DNA from 4 places in the Bacillus sp. BC08 genome. Region 1 is predicted to be linked to each of the others. Evidence: riboswitches for the same ligand, from Rfam matches in the RefSeq annotation. Region 1 holds a riboswitch; each other region holds the start of a gene.
The links. A riboswitch is a leader RNA that binds a small molecule or an ion and turns the genes downstream of it on or off. The one in region 1 is predicted to bind S-adenosylmethionine.

Region 1 (7,563 bases):
AGCTTACGGGTCACCAAGATAGAAATCCTTTTTCTGAAACTCAAAAACAAAATCGTGCAGTTCGTTCTATGATTTTGAGCGGAGGGTTAGGGAGTGCATTTGATGTTGTGATACATACGAAACATATGCAACAGTTACACCTGAATCGGTATTTGAAAATATAAAAAAACAAGACACAGCATATGTCTGTGTCTTGTTTTTTAATACGACTTATGTAGCATCATATATTTCCTCTCATGATATATATTTATATTAAAGATATGAGATAAAAAATATAGAATACGTCCTTTTTCTCTGTTTATGAGTCCCTAACCCAATAATACGCGAACGAGTTGAATAATTGTCTCGTTTTCTACTTTGTAATAAATTTCTAATCCTTTTCTTTCACTTGAAACGATTTTAGCACTTTTTAACTTTGCTAAATGCTGTGAAATTGTAGATTGTGGCATGTTTAAGCCAGTGTACATTGTAGAAACGTTGCTTGGACCGCGTTCAATTAATCCTTTTACAATACATAAGCGAACAGGATGAGCAAGTACTTTCAATAATTCTGCATTGCTTTCATATAGTTCTATTTCTTTTTGAAAGGTTTCTAACATGTTCTTTTCCACCTCCGTGTGAGCTGTTATACCATACTATACATACCAAAAAATTAAAGAAAAGAAAACAGTTGTTGCAGAAAAAAAGTCCTAAAGTAAAGAAATTGTAAGAAAAGAGACCCTGATGTAAATAAAGTAGATAAATTAGCACGGTTTTGTAAAATGGCATTTTTGGGTGAAAATTTCGATGCGTTTTAAAAATTGAAAGATATAGATATATTTGTAACACAATTTTATCATGAATTTCTTATTCTTTCAAATGAATATACGAAATTTTTAAAATAATATGACAAAGGAATTATAATGTTATATATAGAATATAAAACAGGTTATAAGAAAAGAAGCTGAATGTAGTCAGCTTCTTTATGGTGAAAACGAAATGTTTGAATATAGCTGATAAATCTTAGAATTACCAAGAAATTAGTTATATATTCTAGCGTTCACCTTGTATCAATTTTAAAAATCTGTGATTCCATATATTTTCATAAAAATCAATTGTATCTTTTGCAGACATAAATGGATTATTTAACGTAGAGGTTGCTTTCTGTACCATGAAGTTTTCGTACCCTAGTCCATGAGCGAATTTAATCGTAGCATCCATACAGTACTCTGTTTGGGCACCACAAAATTCAATACAACTTACAGATAGTTGATCTAAAATTTCTTTTAAGTTTGTTTTATAAAATGAATTGGCGTGTGTTTTTCTTAAAAAAAAATCTTGTTCTTGAACATCTAGATCAGCATGAATAGCCCAAAGTTCTTTTTCGGGTACTAAATCATCATCACAATGTTGAACGAAAAGAATGGGTTTGTTTAATTTTCTGTAGGAAGAAATTCTGTTATTTACTTTTGTAAGTAGGTTTTGTAAGTCAAATAAATGTTCTTCGTTATAACATACTCCATTTTGTAAATCGATAACGATTAAAACATCTGCACAAGTATCCATTATTTTTGCCCCTTTTTTTACTTCTTAATATATCAATTAATTTATTACTTGGAAATAGATGGTGCTCTTTCGTTTTTTTATGAACTATACGAAAAGTAAAAAATATACTCAACAGCATAAAAAGAAGATATGAAAACTTAATTTCATATCTTTTGTTCGTCCTATGCATTTACAGGTTCTTCTACATAAGAAAGGGCATTTTCAAAATCGGATATTAAATCGTCTACATTTTCAAGACCGACGGATAATCGAAGTAATGAATTAGAAATGCCTCTTTCATCACGAGCTTCTTGTGATAGTGCGGCATGTGACATTTTAGCTGGGTAGGAAAGAATCGATTCGACAGCTCCTAAACTAACGGCAAAGACAGGCAATTTTACTTTTGATAAAAATTGGCGGAGTGCGTCTTCTGATTGTAAAGTGAAAGATAGGACAGCTCCGGCTGATGTAGCTTGAGATTGTTGAATGTCAAATCCAAGATGTGTTTGTAAACCAGGATAATAGACATTTTGAACTTTAGCGTGCTCTTGTAAATAGTGTGCAATTTTATTGGCGTTAGCAGCTGAATGTTCAAGACGTACATGCAATGTTTTTAGGCCGCGAAGCACGAGAGAACAATCTTGAGGACCTAAAATAGCGCCGAATGCATTTTGTAAAAATCCAAGTTTTTGGGCGAGTTCGGCATCTTTTACAACAGCTAACCCGGCAGTAACATCACTATGACCGGCAATGAATTTTGTGGCACTATGAAGAACGACGTCGGCACCAAGATCAAGTGGCTTCTGGAATAATGGTGTCAAAAATGTATTATCAACAAAAGTAAGGGCATTAATAGATTTGGCAAGTTGAGAAACAGCACGAATATCTGTCACTTTTAAAAGTGGATTAGAAGGTGTTTCTACATAAAAGAGTTTTGTGTTTGGCTTAATGTTCTGCTTTATTTCTTCCAAATTGGTCATATCAACAAATGTATGTGAAACACCGTAACGTGAGAGAACTTCAGTTATAATTCGATAAGTGCCTCCGTATACGTCTTCTGAAATGAGTACGTGATCACCTTGTGAAAGAAGGAGGAATGCAGTAGAAATCGCTGCAATTCCCGATGCGAAGGCAAATCCTTTTGTTCCGCCTTCTAATAAAGCAATGATATCTTCAAGCGCTTCACGTGTTGGATTACCAGAGCGGCTATAGTCATATTTCCCGAACGTATCTACATCAAATTGGTGGAATGTTGATGTGTTATAGATGGGAACGTTAACAGCTCCTGTTTGCGAGTCGTGTTTATATTGGTTGTGTAGTAAAAGTGTATCTATAGAATAACTCATATTCTTACACCTTCTTTTACAAGTTTAATGGCTTGCTGTAAGTCTTGAATTAAATCGTTACTATTTTCAATACCGACGGAAAATCGAAGAAGACGATTACATACACCGTTTGCTGTTCTGATTTCTTCAGGAATATCAGCGTGTGTTTGTGTTGCCGGATATGTCATTAAACTTTCAACACCACCGAGACTTTCAGCAAATGTAATTAAGGATAAAGATTGTAGGAATGGATTGATCCAAGTTTCATCTTTTAAACGAAATGAGATCATGCCGCCTCTTCCAGGATAAAATACATCTGTCACACCATCTTCATCATTTAAATAAGCAACAACTGCTTTTGCATTTTCTTCATGTTGTCTCATGCGAAGCGCTAACGTTTTCATACCACGAATTAATAGCCATGAATCAAATGGGCTTAAGACCGCGCCTGATGCATTATGATAATGAGCGATTTCCTCACAAAGTTCCTTTCCTTTTGCAACGACAAGTCCGCTTAGTACATCGTTATGCCCGCCTAAATATTTCGTTGCACTATGCAGTACAATGTCTGCACCTTCTGTTAATGGCTGCTGTATATAAGGTGTGTAGAATGTGTTGTCGACAATAAGGAGTAGTCCGTGTCTTTTTGCTACAGTTGCGACAGCGGTAATATCAGTAACTTGCATTAATGGATTAGTCGGAGTTTCTATGAAAATAGCTTTCGTTTCAGTTGTGATAGCTTTCTCAATTTGTTTAATAGATTGTGTATTTACGTATCTACATCGAACGTTCCACTTTTTTTCGTGCTCAGAAAATAATCGATAAGTGCCACCGTATAAATCTTCAGACACAATAAGTTCGTCTCCAGAACGGAATAGCGAAAGGACGAGGAGAACAGCCGCCATTCCGGAGCTACAGGCATAACCTTGTTCGCCGTATTCTAAGTCTGCGATTGCCTGTTCTAAAAGACCGCGAGTTGGATTTCCAGTTCGTGAATAGTCAAAACCAGTAGATTTACCAATTCCTTCGTGACGATAAGCAGTTGAGAAATAAACAGGCGGATTAACAGTTCCTGTTGTAGTTTCGCTCCGGTTTCCGATTTGTGCTAGTTTTGTTTCAATAGTTGACATGTAAAAATTCCTCCTTTTTAAATTAACAATTAAGTGAATGTAAAGTGAAACATTAATCAGTGAGGGGGCATCCCCCACTGATCATCAGCCCTCACCAATCGGGCTTTTACGGGCAGTCGATTCTCACCTAACTTCTTTGCTTCAGCTGAATTTTGAGTTGGGAATCTTACTGCCCTCAAATAGCGGGGGAAAATAAAAAAAGCCTTCTAAGAAGAAGGCTTTCGGTTTGAATAGAGTCTTCTTCTCATCTGTCAAATTTTTCACAATTTGCTGGAATTAGCACCTTATTAACAAATGTTAATGGTTGCTGAGGCGTCATAGGGCCAGTCCCTCTACCTCTCTAGATAAGAATGTTCGTATGAAATTTTATTATGTTTTTAACTTTACAACAAAAGATAATTGAATTGCAACTTTATTTTAAATAATTTTTATTTTTCCGCAAGTGTCATTGACTTTTGCATTTGTGCATGCTAAATTTATTAAAAAATTAACAAACATTGTTAAAAGGGGAACGTATTTCCTTTTAGCTACATAAATAAAATAATAAAGACAAACTCTTATTGAGAGCGGTGGAGGGAAAGGCCCTGTGAAACCCGGCAACCTTCAAACAAAATGTTTGAAACGGTGCTAATACCTGCAAAACGAATGTTTTGCATGATAAGAGGAGGATTGATTATGTCCCCCTCTTCAAAGTGAAGAGGGGGTTTTTATATTGATAGAAATGAGGGAGATTTGTGAAATTACTAGATTTATTATCAAAAGGAATTGTAATAGGTGATGGGGCGGTTGGAACGTTATTACATTCACATGGCTTGCAAAGTAGTTTTGAAGAATTAAATATATCTGATCCGGATTTAATTATATCGATTCATAAGCAATATGTAGCTGCTGGGGCTGATGTAATTCAAACAAATACGTACGGAGCAAATGAAGCGAAATTACGTATGTATGGTTTAGAAAATCAAGTTACTGAAATTAATAGAGCGGCAGTAAAATTGGCGAAAGCATCTGTGACAGAGAGAAATGCAATTTTAGGAACAATTGGTGGCATGAAACATATCGGAGCTGTTACAACAACTGATATGGAGCGAGAATTTATGCTACTTGAGCAGGCAAGTGCATTACTAGAAGAACAGGTTGATGGACTGCTATTAGAGACTTTCTATGATGAGTTTGAATTACTTCATGCTGTTCAGGTGTTACGAAAACAAACGAATATTCCAATTGTAGCTCAATTAGCATTGCATGAGGCAGGCACAACTCAAAATGGAAATGATGTAAATGAAATCTTAAAACAACTTCTAGATTACGGTGCAAATGTTGTTGGATTGAACTGCCAACTAGGACCGCTTCATATGACGGAAGCTTTTAAAATGATATCGATTCCGCAAAATGGATACTTGTCAGCATATCCGAATGCAGGTCTCCCAAATTATGTGGAGGGACGTTACGTATATGAGGGAAGTCCAGCTTATTTCGAAGCGATGACACCAAAATTTATTGAGCAAGGTATTCGGTTATTAGGTGGTTGTTGTGGCACGACTCCAGAACATATTGAAAGTATGAAACGTGCAATTGCAAATGTTACACCTGTAATAGAAAAGGATACGATTCAAAGACCAAAAGTAGTTCATACACACGAGAAACGTTCGAAAGCTCATGTCACATTAGCAGAGAAAGCAAAAAAACAAACAACAGTAGTAGTGGAATTAGATCCACCGAAAACATTAGATACGCAGCGATTTTTTGAAGGCGCAAAAGCATTGAAAAGAGCTGGAGCAGATGCTATTACTCTAGCAGATAATTCATTAGCATCGCCTCGCGTCTCGAATATGGCAATGGGGGCATTATTAACGAAGCATGATATTCCGGTATTGACGCATTTAACGTGTAGAGACCATAACGTCATCGGACTACAATCTCATTTACTAGGCTTATCAGCGTTAGGCATGGAAGAAGTGCTAGCTTTAACTGGGGATCCAGCACGTGTTGGTGATTTTCCAGGTGCTACTTCTGTATATGATTTGTCCTCTATTGAGCTCATTAAGATGATCAAAGAAATGAATGATGGGCGCTCCATTTTAGGGAAATCAATAGGACCAGCAACAAGATTTTCAGTAGGAGGTGCGTTTAATCCGCATGTAAGACATTTAAAAGCAGCGGTTAAGCGGATGGAACGGAAAATAGATGCTGGAGCGGAATATTTCTTAACACAGCCAATTTACGATATAGCGTTAATTGAAGAAGTGTATGAAGCGACAAAGCATTTGGAACAACCTATTTTCATTGGGATTATGCCATTAATAAGTAAACGGAATGCAGATTTTCTTCATTTTGAGGTGCCAGGAATTACGCTACCTGAAGAAATAAGGGAGAGAATGGATGGACATGAAACGAAAGACGCAGCAATTGAGGAAGGGATTCGCATTTCACAAGAATTGATTGATGCAGCGATGAAATATTTTAACGGCATTTATCTTATTACACCATTTCTAAAATATGAAATTACAGAACATCTTGTTAAATATGTGAGAGAAAAGCAAGAAGTGAAAGAAGGTATTAACTGATGAAATGTATAGAAGAAAAATTACAAAATAACATCTTAATATTAGATGGTGCAATGGGAACAATGATCCAGCAAGAGGACTTAACTGCGGAAGATTTCGGAGGAGAAGAGTACGAAGGTTGTAATGAATATTTAGTAGAAACAAGGCCGGATGTCATTTTAAAGATTCATAAAGCTTATATTGAAGCTGGAGCGGATATTATTGAAACAAATACATTTGGGGCGACAAATATTGTATTAAGTGATTATGAGTTGTCTCATTTAGATGAGGAACTAAATGAGAAGGCAGCGCGTTTAGCAAAGCAAGCGGTTAACGAAAGTGGGAAAGAAGTATATGTTGCGGGAGCAATGGGACCGACAACGAAAGCGATTAGTGTTACTGGTGGTGTGACGTTTGAAGAATTAATTGAAGCCTATACACGGCAGGCAAGAGGATTATTAAATGGCGACGTAGATGTATTACTCGTTGAGACGAGTCAAGATATGCGTAACGTGAAGGCTGCTTATATTGGAATTCAAGCAGCTTTCGACGAGCTAAATAAAATTGTACCCATCATGATTTCGGGAACGATTGAACCGATGGGAACGACTCTGGCTGGGCAAACAATTGAGGCTTTTTACTTATCGGTAGAACATATGAAGCCATTGTCTGTTGGATTAAACTGTGCGACTGGTCCGGAGTTTATGAGAGACCATATTCGTTCCCTGTCTGATTTGTCGGAGTGTTACATTTCTTGCTACCCAAATGCAGGTCTTCCTGATGAAGATGGACATTATCATGAATCTCCATCTTCTCTCGCTGAAAAAGTGAAGCGATTTGCTGAAGAAGGATGGGTTAATATTATCGGTGGTTGTTGTGGCACAACACCAGAACATGTAAAAGCAATGAAATCTGCGTTAGCGTCTCTTAAGCCGCGTGAACAGCAAGAGAGAGCTGGGCATGGGGTTAGTGGATTAGAGGCACTTCAATATGATGATTCTATGAGACCGTTATTTGTTGGTGAAAGAACAAACGTTA
Region 2 (7,563 bases), 190 kb from region 1:
ACAGTTTTTTTCTCCTCATTTTTTAAAGACCATCGCATTAATACATATAAACTTCCGTACAGAAGTAAAGATTCTAACATTCCCCAGTATGGATTTTTCTCTCCCAACCCTTTAAATACAAACATTATTAATAGTGGTACAATAACAGCTAATATTCCAATCCATCCAAGTATGTACGCTTCACCAATTAACAACACTAATAAGACAATTCCAGCTAATATATAACTTTGCATAGTAGTTAATTGCAATACAGGTGTCCCATACCACTTGTTCATAAACATTAATAATACTAGTAATAAAATTGGTAGCAAAGCTGCTATATAAATAATGCTAAATTCTTTTATTTTGCTCTTAAACGATGACATTTTAAAAGCAAATATAATCCCTACAATCGTAATCATTAAAACAATTGGGTATCCAATCAATTGTACATTCGTTAATGTAAATTCATGATTTGGACTTTCAAATAAAATATTTATTAGTAACCAATATCCACCAATACCAATAATCATCCCTAAAATGCTTTTTATACTCCCGCCTTTATCCTTCTCCATCTCTTTCGCTAATTCTTCCGCATACTCTTTTGGTGAATCACCAAATATATCCTTTACCGTCTTTCCCTCTTTCTCGCCTTCTATTAAATGAAGTTCTGCATCTTCTAGAAAGGCGTCCACATCTTCTTCTTTTATTCCTTTTGTTATTAAATACACTTTCGTATCGATTAAAAACTTTTCTCCCTCTTTAGAAATCTGCATGATAACCCCTCCCTTATTTAACCGCTTCTCTTCTATTCATCTTCATCATAATTTCAAGGAAAATTAAAATAAACAAACTTCCGTATAAACATATAATCTGAAATAACATTGGCATGAGATCTTCCGAAGTAAATGTTTTAAACAGTAACATAATTGAAAGTGGAATGATTAAATATAAATTTTTAAACCATCCTTCAAAATATATATTTATCGCTATTGTGATAATAAAAATAGCTCCAGCTAATATAAAACTTTGCGTTTGGGTGAATGTAAACATTTTTGTAGGATAGATCACATCTAATATCGTAACAACTCCTATTAAAAACATTGGCGCAATCATAACTAAAAACCACATAGAAAACCACGTTTTTGTAAAACTTGTCACAAAGGTCATTTTGCGAAGTAAAAAATTAGGACCCATTACAGCTACAATCAATGTAAAACTATACCCAACGCACTGAATAAGTGAAATTTGTAGCATTCCGTTATTCACTATTAAGATAGAAGCAATAATCCAAAACGATACGATATTCATTACTGTAAAACCAATTTGCTTCCACGTTTCCTGTCTATCCTTTTCCATTACTTTTACAAGTTCATTTGCATATTCTTTCGGTGAGCTTCCGAAAATATCTTCTATACTTTTTCCATCGCTCTCACCCTCAATTAAATGAAGTTCTGCATCTTCAATAAAATTTTCAATATCGCTTTCTTTCACACCCTTTGCTGCTAAAAACAATCTCATTTCTAATAAAAACTTTCGTGCTTCACTTGATAGCATTATTTTTTCTTCCCTTCCCTTCAAGTAGACGCTCTACACTACTTTGCATCGTTTCCCAACGATCCATAAATTCATTAAGTGCTTCCTCGCCTTTTTCTGTTAATGTATAATATTTTCGCTTGGGGCCAGATGGAGATTCCTTCATTACACTTGTTATTAATCCTTCCTTTTGCATTCGTATTAATAACGGATAAATACTTCCCTCACTCGCCATTGTAAAGCCATATTTTGCTAGCTTTTCACTCATTTCATAACCGTATATTTCACCTTCAGAAATAATAGCAAGTAAGCATCCTTCTAAAATCCCTTTCAGCATTTGACTTGTCGACATAATTCAATCCTCCCACTATCTTGTTTTACAAGATAGATAAGCGTAAGTATCTTGCTTTACAATGTAGTATAGCAGAGACTATTTTGTAAAACAAGATAGCTAGCAAATTTTTTCCAAATCTTTGCAGGATTTTTATTATCCGCCCTCTAAATAGAGCAATATGAGAACTTTATTACGAAGGGATGTTTTTCACCATGGTTACAAATCGTGTTGTCTTTTTAACAGGTGCTGCAAGTGGTATTGGTTATGAAATGGGAAACGCTTTTGCAAAAGAAGGTGCAAAAGTTGTGATTACCGATCGTCTTGAAGAACGTGCAAAAGAGGCTGCTGAACAATTACAAAAAGAAGGCTATCAAGCTATCGGTTTAAAATGTGATGTTACATCTGAAGAAGAAATTACCGCTGCAATTTCTCAAACAGTTGCTCATTTCGGTTCATTACATATATTAATTAACAACGCAGGAATGCAGCACGTTTCACCAATTGAAGATTTTCCAACCGAAAAGTTCGAATTACTTATTAAAATTATGCAAATCGCTCCTTTTATCGCAATTAAGCATGCCTTCCCAATCATGAAAAAACAAAAGTATGGCCGAATTATTAATGTAGCCTCCATTAATGGCCTCGTTGGATTTGCAGGAAAATCTGCCTACAATAGCGCGAAGCATGGCGTAATTGGATTAACAAAAGTTGCCGCTTTAGAAGGCGCTACTCACGGAATTACCGTTAATGCGCTTTGTCCTGGTTATGTCGATACCCCTCTTGTACGTAATCAACTACAAGATTTAGCTACTACACGAAACGTACCACTTGAAAATGTTTTAGAGGATGTTATTTATCCACTTGTACCACAAAAACGCTTATTACAAGTTCAAGAAATCTCTGATTATGCTCTGTTTTTAGCAAGTGAAAAAACTAAAGGTATAACTGGTCAAGCTGTCGTTATCGATGGTGGCTATACTGCTCAATAAAGTGAAACTTTAATCAGTGGGGGTTTTCTTAATCCCCACTGATTATTAGCCCTCACCAATCGGACTTTTATGGACAGCCCGCCCCCCACCTAAATTCTTTGCTTTCGCTGAATTTTGAGGTGGGGGTCTTACTGCCCATTAAAGCGGGATAAAAATAAAGTTTGCTCCCGAAGAGCAAACTTTATTTTACTTTCTATCGCGAGGACCTCCTACTTTAGTAATTGTTTAGGGAGTTTCTCGATTGCAACAATTACCCCATCTAATTTACTTTCAATACGATGAAGTAAATATAATGTTACAACAATCGGAAAGCCTACATTACCTACCATCCTGATCCACTCTTCCATCTTTCTCTCCTCCTTTCATTATATAAATAAGAGAAAAGAAAACATTTAGGCATAAAAAAACAAGCTATTATGTATTAGCTTGTCTTTCAAATAATGATGCAATTTCCTGTTCATAATCTCCTCGTATAATACCTTTCTCGGTAATAATACCTGTAATTAATTCATTCGGCGTTACGTCAAATGCAGGATTATAAACATCAGTTCCAATTGGCGCCACTTGTTTTCCAAAAATTTTCGTAACTTCTGTTTCATCTCTTTCTTCAATAACAATTTCTGCACCTGTTTGTTTCGTAATATCAAATGTCGATAGCGGAGCTGCAACGTAAAACGGGATATCAAAATACTTTGCTAATATAGCTAAATTCATTGTTCCGATTTTATTTGCTGTATCTCCATTTGCGACAATTCGGTCCGCTCCTACTATAATCGCGTTTATTTCTTTCGTTTGAATAGCATGAGCTGCCGTATTATCTGTAATAAGTGTTACATCAATATTTGCCTGTTTTAATTCCCAGGTCGTTAAACGCCCACCTTGTAAAACCGGTCTCGTTTCACACGCATACGCATGTAAACGCACACCTTTTTCTTTTCCAATATAAAACGGTGCTAATGCAGTACCATATCTAGCAGTTGCAATACTGCCAGCGTTACAAATTGTTAAAATGTTATCATCATCTTTAAAACATGTTAATGCATGTTCTCCAATACTCCGGCATACTGCTTCATCTTCTTGCTGGATGAGAAGCGCTTCTTCTTCTAATTTTTTTTGCGCTTCTTTTATTGTATTAATTTCCCGAATGGATTCTCTCATACGATCGATTGCCCAAAATAAATTGACTGCTGTCGGGCGTGACGTTCCTAAATAATTACAATCTCTATTAAACTTCTTTTGAAATTCTTCAATATGTACAGTGTTATATTTTTTTGATGCAAGCGCCAAGCCAAATGCAGCTACAATTCCAATTGCAGGTGCTCCTCTTACTTCTAGCATGACAATACTTTTCCATACATCTTCAATTGTCGTTAATGTTTTGTATTCTATACTATGCGGCAACTTTGTTTGATTTAATACTGCAATGGCATCCCCTTTCCAACTGACAGACCTCGGAATAGTAACAATTGTACTCATGCTTTTACCCCTCCAAAAACTGTCTGTTGGAATAGTGTTCGGAACAGTTGAATATCAGCGCTCTTAGATTCATATTTTATTAGTTCTCTACCTAAGGATAACGCCTGTTTCTTAGCTTGAATTCTCGTTTCTCTATTTGCTATTTCATCTAAATCAGCTACATGCGCTAAGCCAATTGTTCTACGGATAAGCTCACATCCGGCAAATCCAACGGCATCCGTAAAAATATTTTGCAAAATAATTGGCAACCATTGTTTCTCTTTCGTATATGCTTCTACACCTTCTCCAATCCATAACTTCGTAAAAGTTTCTACAAAATAACTCCATGTTTTCTCAATATGGAAAAATAGCACACTTCTTTTTTCCTCTTCACGTGATAACGCATTTAATAATAAATTTGCAATAAATTGACCAAGATCAAATCCAAATGGACCATATGTTGCAAATTCTGGATCAATCACTTTCGTTTCAGAAGGTGATGAAAAAATACTTCCCGTATGTAAATCTCCATGAATGAGTGCTTCTTTTCTCGTTAAAAATTTATATTTATACTGTGCCACTTTTAGTTTGACAGTTTTGTCACTCCATAGTTCATCTACAGCTAGCTGCAAATCTGGTTCATAATCATTCGTATCGTAATGACCGAACGGATCTGTAAACACTAAATCTTCTGTAATTCTACAAAGGTCTGGGTTTACAAATGCACCTTCTAGTACCCTTTTCTCTTCTGACTCTAATCCGAAATCTGAAGTGTAAAACAACACATGTGCTAGAAAACGACCAATATGTTGGGATAAAAGTGGATACTCCTCTCCATCTATTAATCCTTTTCTTGCAATTGTTAGTCTTGATAAATCTTCTATGACTGTTACCGCTAACTCTTCATCATGACTGTACACTACCGGCACATATTCCGGCACATACTTCGCGAAAATTTGTAATGCTTTACTTTCAATCGTCGCTCTTTTTATAGATAACGGCCAGCTCTCACCAACTACTTTCGCATATGGCAATGCTTGTTTTAGTATAATAGACTTCTCTCCATCACCTAATTTGAACACGTAATTTAAATTTCCATCTCCAATTTCATGACAAACTACATTTGCTTTCTTTTCAAAATAACCGTGTTCTTTCGCATATTGTATAGCTGTCGTTTCAGTCAATGAATAATATTCCATCGTCTTCTCCCCTTTTTTTAAATTCAGAGGTTTTTCTAACACAGAAAAACCTCTTTCCACTAAGAAAGAGGTTTGAAGTTTATCTTCTCCCCTCTTATCTGCCAGAAAGTAAACTTTCTGCTGGAATTAGCACCGTGCCTTTTGGCGTAAATAAACGCCCCATTTCACAATGGTATTACGGTCGGTTGCTGGGCTTCATCGGGCCAAATCCCTCCACCTGCTCTTGATAAGAGTTGTATAATTTTTTGAATTTTTAACTTTATGTTGAAGACTATACCAAGAATAAAAATCACTTGTCAACATTTTATTTGTATAATTCTGGACGACGATCTGCAAAAACTGGAATTCCTTTGCGTACTTCTTTAATTTTCTCAAAATGAAGCACTCCAAATAAAATTGATTCTTCTTCATTCGCTTCTACAACAACTTCTCCCCAAGGATCGACAATTAAAGAGTGACCGGCAAACTCATTATTCGGATCCTTTCCTGCCCTATTACATGCAACAACATAACATTGATTTTCAACTGCTCTTGCTTGTAATAACAAACGCCAATGTGCTAAACGAACTAATGGCCATTCTGCTACAACAAATAAAACTTTTGCCCCTTTAGCAGTATGAACGCGCATCCATTCTGGAAAACGAATGTCATAACAAATTGTGCCGGCGCACTCTACATCATCTAACTTAAATTCGCCTGTACTATTTCCAGCTACTAAATATTTATGTTCATCCATAAGCTGAAATAAATGCACTTTACTATATTCTTTGACTAGTTCTCCTTCCTTGTTTACCACATACATTGTATTTGTAACACCTTGCTCTGTTTGCTTCGCAATAGAACCACCGACAATATGTACACCATATTGTTTCGACCATTCTTTCAGCTTTTCTTTCGTTTCCAATCCATCCCTATCTGCAATTTCAGAGAGTCTCGTTAAATCATATCCTGTTGTCCATAGTTCTGGTAAGACAATAACATCTGGTCTTTCTTTCATCGCTTCGCTTATTTTATTTTTAGCATTCTCAATATTTTTTTCTACATCTCCAAAGACAATATCCATTTGAATACATGCGACTTTCATTTTGTCAGCCCCATTCTTAATTTTTTCTTTACAAAATACTGGAAAGATTATATCATTTGTCACTAGAATTGTAACAACTTTCAAAAGAGGTGGAAAGTATGAAATTATTTCAACCTTCTGAGATAGTAACATCATTGCCAACACAATTTTTCGCTTCACTTGTTGCAAAAGTTAACAAAGTCGTAGCAGCTGGTCACGATGTTATTAATCTAGGTCAAGGTAATCCAGATCAACCAACACCGCAGCATATCGTAAAAGCTTTACAAGATGCTGCTGAAAAAACCATTCATCATAAATATCCGCCATTTCGCGGACATGAAAGTTTAAAAGAAGCCGTGGCAACATTCTATCAACGTGAATATGATGTAGTAGTAAATCCCAAAACAGAAGTTGCTATTTTGTTTGGCGGAAAGGCTGGATTAGTAGAATTACCAGTTTGTTTTACAAACCCTGGTGATACTATTCTCGTTCCAGATCCAGGCTATCCAGATTATTTATCAGGAGTTGCTTTAGCAAAAGCACAATTTGAAACAATGCCGCTACTGGCAGAAAATAATTTTTTACCAGATTATACGAAAATTGATGACTCTATTGCGAAACAAGCAAAATTAATGTTTTTAAACTATCCAAATAATCCTACTGGTGCTACTGCATCAAAAGAGTTCTTTGAAGAAACCATTCATTTTGCTAATGAACATAACATATTAGTTGTTCATGATTTTGCTTACGGTGCCATTGGATTTGATGGTCAAAAACCTGTTAGTTTCTTGCAAGCAGACGGTGCCAAAGATACAGGAATTGAAATTTATACTCTATCGAAAACTTTCAATATGGCTGGGTGGCGTATCGCTTTTGCAGTAGGAAATGAAAGTGTCATTGAAACCATTAACTTATTACAAGATCATATGTACGTTAGTATTTTTGGTGCAGTTCAAGATGCTGCCCGCGAAGCACTATTAAGTTCACAGTCTTGCGTAATAGACCTTG
Region 3 (7,563 bases), on a different contig from region 1:
ACAAAAAGTTATGGAGTCGATGAAGCAACCGCAAAACACCTTGTCATTCAAATGATTTCCGGCTCTGCTTCTATGCTTGAACAAACGCAAGATCCAGCTAATCTCCGCGAACAAGTAACAACACCCGGTGGTTCCACAGCTGAAGGCCTCAAAGCTTTATATGAATATAATTTTTCAGAAGCAATTCAAAAAGCAGTAGAAGCAACAAACAAAAAAGCTAGGGGGAAATAATATGAATTTAACAAGTTTAAAAGACTATACAACATTGCATAACGGTGTAAAAATGCCTTGGTTCGGTTTAGGTGTTTTTAAAGTAGAAGATGGTTCAGAAGTAATTGAATCTGTAAAAGCAGCAATTAAAAACGGCTACCGCAGTATTGATACTGCAGCAATTTATCAAAACGAAGAAGGCGTTGGACAAGGGATCCGTGAATCAGGTGTTTCACGTGAAGAATTATTTATTACATCAAAAGTATGGAATAGCGATCAAGGATATGAAACAACACTTCAAGCATTTGAAACTACATTAGAGAAATTAGGTCTAGAATATTTAGATTTATATTTAGTACATTGGCCTGTAAAAGGGAAATATACTGAATCATGGAAAGCGTTAGAAAAGCTTTATAAAGATGGCCGTGTTCGCGCTATCGGTGTGAGTAATTTCCATATTCACCACTTACAAGACGTATTTGAAATTGCTGAAATTAAGCCAATGGTCAACCAAGTGGAATACCACCCACGTTTAGCACAAGAAGAGCTGCATGCTTTCTGTAAAGAACATAACATCCAACTTGAAGCTTGGTCACCATTAATGCAAGGCCAACTGCTAGACAACCCAACATTACAAGACATTGCAACAAAATATAGTAAATCAACTGCACAAATTATTTTACGCTGGGATCTACAAAACGAAGTTGTAACAATCCCTAAATCTATTAAAGAACATCGCATTATTGAAAATGCAAATATATTTGATTTTGAATTAAGCGCTGATGACATGAAAGCAATTCAAGCTCTAAATGAAGATCGTCGCGTTGGTCCAGATCCAGATAACTTTAACTTCTAATAGAAAAACCACTGCCATATGCAGTGGTTTTTTTCATTAGAGAAAACTGAAAATTTAAACTATATTTCATTTGGTTGACACTTCATTATCCAAGGTGTAATATTTTGAATTATCAAAGAAACACAAAAATTAATAAAGTTTATTCGTTTACTCATTGTATCAAGAGAGGTGGAGGGACTGGCCCTTTGAAACCTCGGCAACAGGTTCATTTTGAATACTGTGCCACTTCCTGCAAGCTTTATGCTTGAAAGATAGAATGAGGGACTTCGTTTATATACGGGTGCATAACTTGTACGTAAAAATCCCTCTTTCTCAATATGAAAAGAGGGATTTTTTTATTTTTCATTTCCCTCATCATCATCCAAACTTAATTATTTAGGAGGAAAATCAAATGAAAAAGAAGTTTGTACCCGGTATTGCATCAGTTGTAGGAGTAAGTATTTTATTAACTGGTTGCGGTAGTTATAAAAACGAAGCAAGTGGAGCAAATGCAAAAGACGAGGCGCCTAGTAAGCAGGTTTTAAACTTATCTTCACCTACTGAAATACGAACAATGGATACAGCTCGTGCTACAGATACTGATTCTGGTCAAGTAATGAGAAACGTATTTGAAGGTTTGTATAATCTTGGTGAAGGTAACAAACCTGTCCCTGGTGTTGCAAAATCTCATGAAGTAAGTGGCGATAAGACGAAATACACATTCCATTTACGAGATTCAAAATGGTCAAACGGCACTCCTGTTACTGCGAAAGACTTTGTCTTTGCTTGGCAAAGAGCTGTTGATCCAGCAACAGCCTCTGAATATGCATTTCTATTCTTTGATATTAAAAATGCAACAAAAATTAACAACAAAGAACTTCCAGCCGATCAACTTGGTGTAAAAGCAATTGATGACCATACGTTTGAGGTAGAATTAGAACGTCCTGTTCCATACTTTATTAGCTTAACAGCGTTCCCTACATTTCTACCAATTAACGAGGAATTCTTTAAAGCACAAGGTGATAAGTATGCATTAGAAGATAATACACTCTTGTACAACGGAGCTTTTACACTAAGCGATTGGAAGCACGAACAAAGCTTTAAATTTAAGAAAAACCCTACCTATTGGGATAAAGATACTGTCAAACTGGAAGAAATCAATTTTAACGTCGTAAAAGAAAAATCTACAGAAGTAAATTTATTCGAGTCAAAACAATTAGATCGTATCAAACTAACATCTGACTTCGTTGATAAATATAAAAAGGATGCTAACTTTAAAGAACGTCCAAACGTAGGGGTACAGTTTCTACGTATGAATCAACAAAACAAAGTACTTCAAAACGTTTCTGCACGCCAAGCAATCGATCAAACAATTGATCGAAAATCCTTTGTAAATACGTTATTAAATGACGGCTCTACACCAACCTCTAGTCTCGTGCCGAAAAACTTTGCAAAAGGACCTGACGGAACAGATTTCCGTGCTGCAAACGGCGATTTAACAAAGGTTGATACAAAATCTGCTCAAGAATTATGGAAAAAAGCAAAACAAGAACTTGGGTCTGAAAAAATAACGTTAGAACTATTAACAAGTGACGGTGACCTTGAAAAGAAAACTGGTGAATTCTTAAAAGGACAACTAGAAAAGAATTTAGATGGCTTAACGGTAAATATAAAGCCGCAACCACGTAAACAACAAGTTTCACTTTTATTAAAAGGTGACTACGAAATTGGAATTGACGGCTGGAGCCCTGACTTTGCGGATCCAATTACATTCCTTGAGCTATTTACAACGAATAACCCTTACAACTTAGATCATTACTCTAATAAGGAGTTTGATGAAACAATAGCAAAAGTAAAAACAACTTTAGCTGGTGATGAAAAAGCTCGCTGGGAAGCATTACTAACATCCGAGAAAATATTATTTAAAGACTCTGTTATCGCTCCTCTTTACCAAAAAGGCGAATCTTATTTAGAACGTTCTTATGTAAAAGGAATTGTGCAAGTAGACTTTGCAGGTCAATTAAACTTCAAATGGGCAAAAATTGAAAAATAAAGCGAAACTTTAATCAGTTAGGTTCTCTTCATCCCCACTGATTATTAACCCGCACCAATTGTTTTTTTAGCAAAACATATGAAAAGCAGGTTCCTCACTACGAGGAAATCTGCTTTTTTAATATATTATTCCATAAAAATAACAATCTATTTTTATTATTGACATATAGTTCTTTCCAGTGTTAATATTCTAAATAATCAAAGAAACGAAATATTTCACCATAAAAATATAACGTCTACTACGTTGAAACATATAACGATAGATTATAGTTCAACATGTATATACATATAGAACACCTGATTACCTACACGCACATATCTGTAATAGGTTTTCTCTTCTTCTATAGCTACACTTCAAAACGTGGACATTACGACGTTACGAACAACACATTTAGGGAGGAACGAACAATGAAGAAAAAAGTTGTACCTGTTGTTGCATCTGTTTTAGGGGCAAGTCTATTACTAACTGCTTGTGGGGGAAATAAAGATCATGCAAGCGGAGCGAAAGCAAATGATAAAGCACCTGATAAACAGGCAATTAACTTATCATTCGCTTCAGAAATTCCAACAATGGATGTTGCAAAAGCAACGGATGGGGAATCCATGAGCGTAATGCGAAATGTTTTTGAAGGTTTATATGCAATGGGAGAAGATAACAAACCAATTCCTGGTGTTGCTGAGTCGGTTGACGTTAGTCCCGATAAAACAAAATATACATTCCACCTGCGTGATTCAAAATGGTCAAACGGTACTCCCGTTACAGCAAAGGACTTCGTCTTCGCTTGGCAACGTGCCGTAAATCCTGATACAGCAGCTGAATATGCGTTCTTATTCTTCGATATACAGAATGCGAAACAAATAAGCCAGAAACAATTGCCAATTGATCAACTAGGGGTCAAAGCTCTTGATGATAAAACGTTAGAAGTACAACTAGACCGTCCTGTTCCCTACTTCTTAAGCTTAACGACATTCTCAACATTCTTACCAATTAACGAAGAGTACTTAAAATCTCAAGGAGATAAATATGGTTTAGAAACAAATCATTTAATTTACAACGGTGCTTTCACATTAGATAACTGGAAACACGAGCAAAGCTTCCAATTGAAGAAAAACCCTAACTATTGGGATGCTAAAACTGTAAAATTAGAAGAAATCAACTTCAATGTCGTTAAAGATAAGTCTACAGAAGTTAACTTATATGATTCAGGACAAATTGATCGCGTTGCTTTAACTGCGGAGTTTGTTGATAAATATAAGGGCGATCCAAACTTCCAAGACCGTGCTGAAGTTGGCATTCAATTCTTACGACTCAATCAAAAAAATGAAACATTAAAAAATCAACATGCACGCCTTGCTATTAACGGAGCTATGAATAAAAAAGCATACGTAGAAACAATTTTAAATAACGGTGCTGTTCCAGCTGAAGGAATGATTCCTGCGAAATTCGCAAAAAGTCCAGAAGGTAACGACTTCCGTAAAGAAAACGGAAACCTAGTCAAAGATGATGTGAAAACAGCGAAAGAAAACTGGAAAAAAGCGAAACAAGAACTTGGTACTGACAAAGTAACAATCGAACTATTAACAAGTGACAATGCTTTAGCTAAAAAGACTGGTGAATATTTAAAAGGTGAACTAGAAAAGAATCTAGATGGATTAACAGTGACATTAAAACCACAACCACGTAAACAACAGTTAAAACTACTATTAAGTGGTGACTATGAAATCGGTATTGATGGCTGGGGCCCTGACTTCGCGGATCCAATTACATTCTTAGATTTATTTACAACAGATAGTGCTTATAACTTCGATAAATACTCTAACAAAGAGTATGATGAGCTAATCCATAAAGTGAAAACAGATTTAGCTGGCGATGAAAAAGCTCGCTTTGAAGCAATGAAGCAAGCTGAAAAAATCCTATTACAAGACGGCGCTGTCGCTCCTTTATACCAACAAGGTCGCTCTTACTTACAACGCTCTTTCATTAAAGGACTTGTAACAACTGACTTTGGCGGTGAATTTAACTACAAGTGGACAGAAGTTGCAAAATAATAAAATAAAAAAGGTATCCAATCACAGGATACCTTTTTTATTTTATACTTCTTTAACTAGATGACTTCTTCTCTTTACTATTCCTTTTATAGATACAGTAATGATTGCTACCAATTGTGTAACTAATATAATAACTAATAATGAAATAATATTTTCCTCTAAATTAACCCCTCCAAATATTATTGTATAATAGCCATTTGCTGCATAGGTTGCGGGAAATAATTCGCCGATTGTTTGATATGTTTTAGAAAGCATCTCATGTGATACAATTACACCCGAACTTACAAGTTGGAGCGATATTGAAATTATATTAAAGATCCTACCTGCATTTCCGAAAACAGTTATGAACATTTGTGTTAATGAAAGAAAGGGGAAGAAGACTATTTTTAATAATCCTCTTCCCCTTCTTTTTGCATCGAACTAAAACTCATCATAAATATAAACATAAACATCAAATATGTTCTCCACGTCAAAGAAGGTACATGCCCTGACCAAAGATAGCTAACTAAATAGTTAATTCCCATGATACAAGACGATATTACTAAACTAATACTTATTAGTTTTACATATTTGAGCATATCTTTTCTCCTTGTTCTTTTATTTTTCTACTTCTTCAAATTGCAGATTCACCGGCTCCTCTAAGAGTGTTTCATAAAAGTTTTCTGCCAAATCTGTTGAAGGAATTTTTTCATCTACTTCATCAAATCGAATACTATCTAGCCACATACAACCTTCTCCTGATAATAAAACACCGAATGCAATACCAAGCGCTCCTTCTTTTATATCTAATACAACCGAGTACGATTGCCAGTTATTCGTATTTTTAATTGGACGATTTTGCATATTATCCATAGCGAGCGGTTCTGTATCTTTCCCATCTACTCGCATCCACAATCCTGCCCAATCTCTTACATTCTCACTCTTAATAAACGCTGTTAAACGTAATCTTTTACCTACATATTTATCCGCTCGGAACATTTGCATTAATGTTGAAAATCCTCCGTGCGTAACATTCTCTTTTGCTTTTATGTATGCAGATACTTTTCCTTGATGGACAACTTCATAATCTAAACCCATCTCATATTCAGCAGGATGACTTCCACTTAAGATCCATCCTTTCGGTATACCTTTTTGCATTGAAATACCCTCTCTTTCTATATAAAATGACTGGAAGTACTTTCGATATTTCTTTGGTGGCAATTGAAACATTCTTTTAAAAGCTCTCGTAAATGCCTCTTGTGAGGAAAAGCCGTATTGTACTGCAATATCAATAACAGCCCTCTCCGTTGACACTAAGGCTTGCGCAGCATGAGTTAACCTTCTCTTTCGAATATAATCTGTTACACTCATCCCGATATACTTTTGAAAAATACGATGGAAATGATACATCGATACTGCACTGTGAGACGCCACTCTTTCTGTTGTAAGCTCCTCATGTAAATGATCCTCTATATATTCAATTGCCTGTTTTATCATCTCTTTATATTCTTCATGCACGTTAGTACCCCCCACAACTTCAATTTACCATATACATACAAATCATTTTTGATTTAAATTGCGGATTATCCCTTGTGGCTATAGGGTAATAATTTATTTTCAACTCATACATAATTACATGATTTTGGGAAAAACTTGTATAGAACCAATTTACATAAGGAGGAATTTATAATGAGAATTTTACTATCAGTTTTATTAGCTCTTATGCTAGTACCTGTATTAACAGGATGTAAAGCTCCTGCAAAAGAAGACACAACTTCTAATAAAAAGACTACAGAAGAGGCAAAGAATGAAGCTCCTGCTGATTTAAAACTAGACTTTAATGAATTCGATTTAAAGGCAGACTACCAAGATACAAAGAAAGACTACGAAGCTGACTATAAAAATGTAGCAGCAGATAAAAAAATGGAAGCAAAAATTGAAGATCATAAAGCTGATGTAAAATTAACAGGAGACGAGGCTATCACAAAATTAAGCCCACTTCTACAAGAATTAAAATTTAATAAAGATACTCCTGACCAAGAAGTAATCGATCAAGTAGTAAACGTGTTCAAGCTTGATAAAGACTATCAAAAGTTCGATTTAGAAGTTGTCTTCTCTGATGGAACGAAAAAAGAATATAAAAGAGAAATAAAATAAAGAAGTAGGCGGTTGCCTACTTCTTTATTTTATTTCTTAGCATATCGTAAGCTCGGTTGAGATCCTACGTAGTATTCTAATCCAGATACAGATGATTTTTGTAAATAAGAATCTGTTGGGAATACAAGTGGGATTAAAGGATATTCTGTAAACATAATATCTTCTGCTTGATGTAATAAGTCAAAGCGTTTATTTTCGTCTTGTTCTAATTTTGCTTGATTAATTAAATTATCAAAGTCTTTATTAAACCATTTCGCATAGTTATTTGGGCCATCACCTGC
Region 4 (7,563 bases), on a different contig from region 1:
AAATTTGTCGTTCCATTTACAATTCCCATTACTTTCGTAATAAGATCTGAAGAAAGTCCTTCTACGATACTTCGTAAAATCGGGATCCCTCCGGCTACACTTGCTTCATAAAACAAGTCTGCTTTATTATCTTTTGCTACTGCTAAGAGTTCCGCCCCATGTAACGCCATTAAATCTTTATTGGCAGTTACAACATGCTTCCCACTTTGTAAAGCTTGCAAAATATATGCTTTTGCATCATCGATGCCACCCATCACTTCGATGACAACGTCAATATTTGGATTATCTAAAATTTCATTTGCATCTTGTGTTAATAGAGTAGAAGGTACCTCTACTTCTCTCTCTTTTTCAATATTTTGTACTAGTACTTTCGTTACTCTCACAGGACAACCTACCTGGTGTATGAGTCGCTCTTGATGATCTGTAATAATACGAACTACACCGCTACCAACTGTCCCAAGACCTAATAAACCAACTTGAATTTCTTTCATAATACTGTCCACCCCTCAAAAATTGTGTTTAGATGAAATTATATGAGTAAAAAATCTGAAAAACAATGTTTTTTGAACATTCGGAAAAATATAAGTTAATCATTACAAAGAAAACGTTGCCACGTGTTACACAATCTTTTTTATAATACATAAGGGGTTTCTTGATACACGTAATAATTCAGCCAATTAGAGAATAATAGATTCCCATGGCTTCTCCACCTCACAAGCGGTTTCTCATTTGGATTATTATGCTTAAAATAATTTTTTGGCACATCAATATTTAACCCTTTGTCGCGGTCTCGTTTGTATTCTTCTTTTAACGTATCACAACTATATTCACTATGCCCGAGCGCAAACACTTGTCTTCCTTCTTGCCCAATAACAAGGTGAACACCCGCTTCCTCAGAGTTTGCTAATAATGTTAATTCTTTCACCTCTCTAATATCACTCTCTCGTACTTCTGTATGACGAGAATGCGGGGCAAAAAACAATTCATCAAACCCTTGTAACAATTTCACATGTTGCTCGCGGACTTCATGTTCAAATACACCGAACATTTTTTCCTTAAGAGGATACTTTGGAACGCCATAATGATGATACAAACCAGCCTGTGCCCCCCAGCAAATATGAAGCGTAGATGTTACATTCTTTTTTGAATACTCCATAATATGTTTAAGCTCTTCCCAATAATCTACCTCTTCAAAAGAAAGAGTTTCAACTGGTGCTCCCGTAATAATAAGTCCATCAAATTTCTCATTCTCAATATCACGGAATGTTTTATAGAAACTCGTTAAATGTTCCTGTGCTACATTACGAGACAAATGTGATTCCATATGAAGTAAATGAACATCTAATTGCAACGGCGTGTTGCCAATTAAACGAAGCAATTGCGCTTCTGTATCTTGCTTTGTAGGCATTAAATTTAATATAGCAATTTTCAATGCCCGGATATCTTGTGTTTCTGCTCGCTCCTTCGTCATTACAAAAATATTTTCCTCCTGCAACACTTTGCGAGCTGGTAAATCTTTATCAATTATGATCGGCATGTTCTTTGCCTCCGACTAGCGCTGCTTCTAAATCTGCAATAATATCAGAAACATCTTCTATACCGACCGATAAACGAATTAAATCTGATGTAACGCCAGCTAAACGCTGATCTTCAGCACTTAATTGTCTATGCGTTGTGCTAGCGGGATGTATGACACAAGTTCGTGCATCAGCTACATGTGTTACGAGAGTTGCTAGTTTTACATTTGCGATAAATTCTTTCGCAGCTTCTAATCCTCCCTTAATGCCGAATGTTAAAACTCCACTAGCACCTTTCTTCAAATACTTTTGTGATAACGAGTAATTTTCATTACTATCTAGTCCCGGATAATTCACCCATTCAATACGTTCATGGTTAGCAAGCCACTTAGCAACCGCGAGGGCATTTTCACTATGACGCTCCATTCTTAAATGCAGCGTTTCTAAGCCGATATTGCTAATATACGCATTGAATGGGCTCATACAGTTTCCGTAGTCTCTTAATAATTGAACACGTGCCTTCACAATATAAGCTGCTGCACCAAAATTTTGAACGTAACTTACGCCGTGATAACTTGGATCCGGTTCAACAAGTTCAGGATATTTCCCATTTGTCCAATCGAAGTTCCCTCCGTCAATAACAATGCCACCTAACGAACTTGCATGACCATCAATATATTTCGTCGTAGAATGAACGATAATATTTGCTCCATGTTCAAATGCTTGGCATAAATAAGGAGTTGCTAATGTATTATCCACGATAAAAGGCACTTCCAACTCTTTCGCTGCATCTGAGAATTCTTTGAAATTTAAAACGTTCATCGCTGGATTTCCTAGCGATTCCGCATAAACGAGTTTCGTCTTGTCATTAGCAAGGGCCACAATTTCATCAGCAGTTAAATTCGGATTAAAGAATGTAACATCGATACCAAGCTTACGTAAGCTCACCCCAAATAAATTAAACGTTCCACCGTAAACTGTGGAAGAACAAAGCAAGTGGTCTCCGCTACTACAAATATTTAAAACAGCAAGCATAATAGCAGCCTGCCCGGAAGCCGTTGCAACAGCTCCTACACCACCCTCTAAATCCGCTAATTTCTGCTCAAATGCAGCTAAGGTAGGATTTCCAATACGCGTATATATATATCCTTCTGCCTCTAAGTTAAATAAGGCTGCTAAATCATCCGAAGTATCGTATTTATACGTTGTACTTTGATAAAGTGGCAAAACACGCGGCTCACCATTCTTTGGTGTATAGCCACCTTGCACACAAATTGTTCCTTTTCCCCATGATTCTCCCATCTCTCATTCTCCTTTCTTTTATACAAAATAAAAAACTGCTCCTTTCCTGAAAACAAGAAAGGAGCAGTTTGAAAACACGCTCTAAAGGCTCTTTCTTATCTCTCAGGATTTATTACCTGCAGGATTTGGCACAATTCCGTTATACGGCTGTTGCCAAGGTTTCATCGGGCCTGTCCCTCCACCTTTTCTTGATAAGACTATGCAATTACCGTTGATTTTATAGCAATAATTTCCTAATGTCAATCAGTTTTTCTGAATGTTCTAAATTAACTACGAAGGATTTGACATGCATAACAAAAGAAATATATTCCATATTCATTTGAAAAAGACCTTTTAAAACCTACGATTACTATATAGAATTAAGTAAGTAGTTTAACTGTATACATTTCAAATTCTCACGAGACCTCAATATATTGAATAAGCCAACCTCTCAAAAAGATACTATACATATTCATTTCATTTCGCAGAAGCATATTTAATCCTTTCGACATTAAAACTCACATAACGGAGGTATAACATGACAAACACAAAGGACATGCACTATATGCTCGTCCTATACGGCATTCTTTTAGGCTCTATAGTAGGAGCAACAGTCTGGCTATTTTTAGTTACAATAAATATCGGTATTCACTTTATTTGGGAGTACTTACCTACTATTTTCTCTTCTCCTCCGTATTACACTATTTGTGTCACAACAATCGGTGGTATTCTCGTCGGTTTAACCCAAAAATACTTCGGCACATATCCACGTCTTATGCCGGAAGTGATGGGTGAATATAAAAAAACAGGTAGAATTGAATACCGTTTTGTACATAAAGCTACTTTAACTGCAATTATCGTTTTAATATTTGGTGCTAGCTTAGGTCCCGAAGCAGCAATTGTTGGCATTATCGGTGGACTTTGTACATGGGTAGGAGACCGCTTTACATTCGCCTTAAAAGGAATGAATGAACTAACAGAGGTTGGAATTGGTGCTACTTTAAGTGTAATTTTTAATGCGCCATTATTCGGTTATTTAGCTCCAAATGAAAATGAGGGTGAGCAAATTAACGAATTTTCTAAAGAAAAAAAAGCAATTGTATATTTAGCTACCACTTTCGCTGGTTTTTCCGTTTATTTATTGCTTAGTAAATTCGATAATCGCGGATCCTTTATCGTTGATTTTGGGGAAGGTTCCCTTTCTCTTAATGAATGGATTGCCTTTCTACCACTCGCTAGTATTGGTGCTATAATTGGCTTCTTTTATTTCAAATTAGAATTCACATTAGAGAGACTAATCCATCCCTTAAAAGAATACAAACTATCGCTTGGAATTATCGGTGGTATTTTATTAGGAATTACAGGGACCTTTCTCCCGTACACGTTATTTTCAGGAGAACATCAATTAAAAGATTTAGTTGTTGAATGGACCCATTTATCCTTCTGGGTACTACTTCTTTCAGGTGTTTTAAAATTATGTATTACTGCCGTTTGTTTAAATACAGGTTGGCGCGGGGGACATATTTTCCCAATTATATTTGCTGGATCTAGTATCGGATATGCTATAGCTTCCATTATCCCGATAGATCCAATTGCTTCGGTAGCCATTGTCACGACAGCAATTTCAAGCTATGCATTAAGAAAACCAATTGCAATAACATTACTGTTACTCATGTTTTTCCCGCTCAATTTACTATTACCGATGCTTGGAGCGGCAGCGATTGGTAATGCATTTCCACTTCCTAAAAACAACACAGCTACAAACGAATAAAAATAGGCAGTAGGGATAAAATTTCCACTGCCTATTTTTATTACACACGTTGCTTCAATAGTGCGTATAAATCTTCAAAATTTCCCACTTCATATGTCGGCACAATCCCGCTATCATTTAATTTCTTTTCTGGATTAAACCAACAAGTATCAATTCCAGCTACATATCCACCTTTCATATCAGCACTTAACGAATCTCCAATAATGAGCCCCTCTTCAGGAGCAAAATTAGGAATTCGTCCGAAAACATAATCAAAATACTCTTTCATCGGCTTTTGGAATCCTGTATCTTCTGAAACAAAAATATCTTGAAACAAGGCGTGTAATCCTGCATTACGTAAACGTTTATCTTGCGTCTTAGAAATACCGTTTGTCACTATATATAAATCATACTCACTGTGAATTCGATTTATAAATTCAAACGCACCTTGCATAAGTTGATCTCCTTCTTCTAAGTAGCTACGATAATTATTTTCGAATAATATCCCATCTACTTCTTCCCCGTATTCTTTAAACAAAATTGAAAACCGTGTATTTACGACTTCATCACGGTTTATTTTACCTTCTTCAAAAGCATCCCAAAGACTTTTATTAATTTTTTTATACCGCCCTTGCACCTCACTGTTTAGAGGGATCCCGTTCTCTTCAAACAGCATACGTAACGCCATTTTCTCCGCCTTCTGGAAATCTAACAATGTATCATCTACATCAAATAGCAGTGTTTTATATTTTTTCATAAACCTCTCACACTCTCTTTTCTACAAAAACAAATTTACATAAATCGTATCATTCTTTCTTGTAAAAATAATAGGAGATATCTCATACTAAACAGGAGGTGAAAACATGAAAGTCAGCAAAAATAACGAAGAAATCTCTCATTACGTGCAAACTTACAACTTCCATACTCTTTTTTCTTTTGATGTCTTACCATATGCTGAACTGCATTCCTTTCAAAAGAAAGAAAGGATATGTAATGAAGGCGTTGATGTTCCTTATCTTTATTACTTAATTTCTGGGAAAGCGAAAATATATATGAGTCACAAAAATGGGAGGATCTCCTTAATTAACTTTATTCAAGCACCTTCGTTCATTGGAGAATTAGGGTTAATCGGTGTTGAATCTGTTACGAAAACGGTAGAAGTAATTGAAGATTGTATGTGCTTAGCGCTTCCTCTTAAAGATTGTCAGCATCTTTTGTTGCAAGATGCTACCTTTCTACAGAAACTATGTAAGTTTATCGGTGAAAAAACAATTATTCGAACCGAAAGTTACGCCAAAAACAATAGTTATCCGTTCGAAAACCGTTTAGCAGCATTTATTCTATTAACAGAACAAAATAACAGTTATATAGAAAAACATACCGAGGTCTCGGAATATTTAAATGTCAGCTACCGCCATCTTTTATATGTATTAAACCAGTTTTGCCAAAAAAATTACTTAAAAAAAGATGGAAGAACCTATTACATACAAGATCGAATTCAATTAGAAAAACTGGCTGACGAACTTAAAATATAAAAAAGTAGCATTAACAGATAAACGTTAATGCTACTTTTTTCGAGTGACGATTCTATTTTCAATTAAAATTTGCTTGCTACTTTAGCTGCTTCTTCAAGACCCGCTGTAATGATCTCTTCTGCTTTATCTGGGAATTGATTATGTCCTTCAATAACTACTGTTTCCATATTTGTTGCACCGAAGAAGCCCATCATGCTTGCTACATATTTAACAGCCATTTCTACTTCAGCTGCTGGACCTTCAGAATATACGCCGCCGCGTGCATTTAATAATGCAATCTTCTTATCTCCAATAAGACCAACTGGACCTTCTGGCGTATATTTGAACGTTTTACCAGCTCGGTTTAAATAATCAATATATGTGTGTAGCACTGCTGGAATTGTTAAGTTCCATAATGGGAAACCGAAAACGACTTTATCAGCTTCTAGAAATTGATTTAAATACTTATCAGCAACTGCTACTGCTTTTGCTTCCTCTTCCGTTAAGTCAAATCCTTTACCTGCTTTGAATGTACCGTTAATCATATCGACGCCTACATATGGTAGTTCTTCTTTATATAAATCAAGTTCTACTACTGTATCATTTGGATGTGCTTCTTTATAATTTGCTAAAAATGCCTCGTATAATTTCACACTAACTGCTTGTTCCGCTGGGCGGTTGTTTGCTTTTACAAATAAAACTGTTGCCATTGTTTCTTCCTCCTAATATGCACTTTTATGCTGTTATATGCTTTCAAAAAAGGTATCCCTTGTAATTGTTGTTTTGTTGCTTACAAACATATCTTATCTTTATATCAAGATAATTTCGTCCTCACATAGACGTATTTTTCCATAAAAAAAGTCCACCTCCTAAAGGCGAACTAGGTCTTACGACTTTTGTCTTATACAATCCCATTTTTCACTGCATATAATGCTGCTTGCGTACGATCAGATAAATTCAACTTACTCAAAATACTACTCACATGAGCTTTCACCGTTTTTTCTGTAATAACTAAAACAGAAGCGATTTCCTTATTACTCATCCCTTTCGCTAATAGCTGCAACACTTCATTTTCTCTCGCTGTTAGCACATCCACTTGAATAGAAGGTTCTTCTTCTTTTTCTTCCACAGGTAACGTTTGGGAGAGAAGAGCATTTGCTATATCTGGATGTAATTGAATATTACCTTTATACGCGCTTCGAATCGCTTCAACAAGTTGATCGGGTTCTACATCTTTTAAGATATAGCCGCTTGCTCCCGCCCTTAATGCCGGTAAAACATGCGCCTGATCAGAAAAGCTAGTTAATACAATTACTTTCACATTTGGATATTCTTTTTTAATACACGCCGTCGCCTCAACACCATCCATTTCGGGCATATATAAATCCATTAGTACAACATCAGGATTTGTCTCCCCTACTTTCACTAATGCCTCTTTCCCATTACTTGCTTCTCCAACTAACTCTAAATCTTCCTGTGTACTTAAGAAAAATGCTAATCC

Region 2: another riboswitch for S-adenosylmethionine. It lies ahead of mtnK (S-methyl-5-thioribose kinase); the one in region 1 lies ahead of ACXVYO_RS21095 (bifunctional homocysteine S-methyltransferase/methylenetetrahydrofolate reductase).
Region 3: another riboswitch for S-adenosylmethionine. It lies ahead of ACXVYO_RS00705 (peptide ABC transporter substrate-binding protein); the one in region 1 lies ahead of ACXVYO_RS21095 (bifunctional homocysteine S-methyltransferase/methylenetetrahydrofolate reductase).
Region 4: another riboswitch for S-adenosylmethionine. It lies ahead of ACXVYO_RS01355 (bifunctional O-acetylhomoserine aminocarboxypropyltransferase/cysteine synthase); the one in region 1 lies ahead of ACXVYO_RS21095 (bifunctional homocysteine S-methyltransferase/methylenetetrahydrofolate reductase).

What each region holds. Positions count from the first base shown of each region.
Region 1 covers NZ_JBTGPA010000035.1:575,432-582,994, forward strand. Annotated here, with positions in the region: gene ACXVYO_RS21070 (class I SAM-dependent methyltransferase) at 1-164, shown strand, start outside; gene ACXVYO_RS21075 (ArsR/SmtB family transcription factor) at 309-599, opposite strand; gene ACXVYO_RS21080 (cysteine hydrolase family protein) at 1,033-1,545, opposite strand; gene metC (cystathionine beta-lyase) at 1,707-2,870, opposite strand; gene metI (cystathionine gamma-synthase/O-acetylhomoserine thiolyase) at 2,867-3,979, opposite strand; SAM riboswitch class I at 4,221-4,330, opposite strand; SAM riboswitch class I at 4,534-4,643, shown strand; gene ACXVYO_RS21095 (bifunctional homocysteine S-methyltransferase/methylenetetrahydrofolate reductase) at 4,714-6,546, shown strand; gene metH (methionine synthase) at 6,546-7,563, shown strand, end outside.
Region 2 covers NZ_JBTGPA010000035.1:765,675-773,237, reverse strand. Annotated here, with positions in the region: gene ACXVYO_RS22235 (DUF1129 domain-containing protein) at 1-755, opposite strand, end outside; gene ACXVYO_RS22230 (DUF1129 domain-containing protein) at 769-1,536, opposite strand; gene ACXVYO_RS22225 (PadR family transcriptional regulator) at 1,523-1,867, opposite strand; gene ACXVYO_RS22220 (3-hydroxybutyrate dehydrogenase) at 2,062-2,838, shown strand; gene ACXVYO_RS22215 (YvrJ family protein) at 3,048-3,185, opposite strand; gene mtnA (S-methyl-5-thioribose-1-phosphate isomerase) at 3,253-4,314, opposite strand; gene mtnK (S-methyl-5-thioribose kinase) at 4,311-5,492, opposite strand; SAM riboswitch class I at 5,584-5,725, opposite strand; gene ACXVYO_RS22200 (carbon-nitrogen family hydrolase) at 5,797-6,660, opposite strand; gene ACXVYO_RS22195 (aminotransferase class I/II-fold pyridoxal phosphate-dependent enzyme) at 6,675-7,563, shown strand, end outside.
Region 3 covers NZ_JBTGPA010000007.1:49,984-57,546, forward strand. Annotated here, with positions in the region: gene proC (pyrroline-5-carboxylate reductase) at 1-231, shown strand, start outside; gene ACXVYO_RS00700 (aldo/keto reductase) at 233-1,066, shown strand; SAM riboswitch class I at 1,220-1,324, shown strand; gene ACXVYO_RS00705 (peptide ABC transporter substrate-binding protein) at 1,458-3,098, shown strand; gene ACXVYO_RS00710 (ABC transporter substrate-binding protein) at 3,506-5,146, shown strand; gene ACXVYO_RS00715 (hypothetical protein) at 5,189-5,497, opposite strand; gene ACXVYO_RS00720 (hypothetical protein) at 5,533-5,724, opposite strand; gene ACXVYO_RS00725 (helix-turn-helix transcriptional regulator) at 5,744-6,643, opposite strand; gene ACXVYO_RS00730 (YusW family protein) at 6,815-7,282, shown strand; gene ACXVYO_RS00735 (peptide ABC transporter substrate-binding protein) at 7,312-7,563, opposite strand, start outside.
Region 4 covers NZ_JBTGPA010000008.1:94,126-101,688, reverse strand. Annotated here, with positions in the region: gene ACXVYO_RS01365 (homoserine dehydrogenase) at 1-491, opposite strand, end outside; gene metA (homoserine O-acetyltransferase MetA) at 632-1,537, opposite strand; gene ACXVYO_RS01355 (bifunctional O-acetylhomoserine aminocarboxypropyltransferase/cysteine synthase) at 1,521-2,819, opposite strand; SAM riboswitch class I at 2,912-3,017, opposite strand; gene ACXVYO_RS01350 (chloride channel protein) at 3,337-4,569, shown strand; gene ACXVYO_RS01345 (YjjG family noncanonical pyrimidine nucleotidase) at 4,610-5,305, opposite strand; gene ACXVYO_RS01340 (transcriptional regulator YeiL) at 5,412-6,083, shown strand; gene ACXVYO_RS01335 (FMN-dependent NADH-azoreductase) at 6,146-6,772, opposite strand; gene ACXVYO_RS01330 (response regulator) at 6,964-7,563, opposite strand, start outside.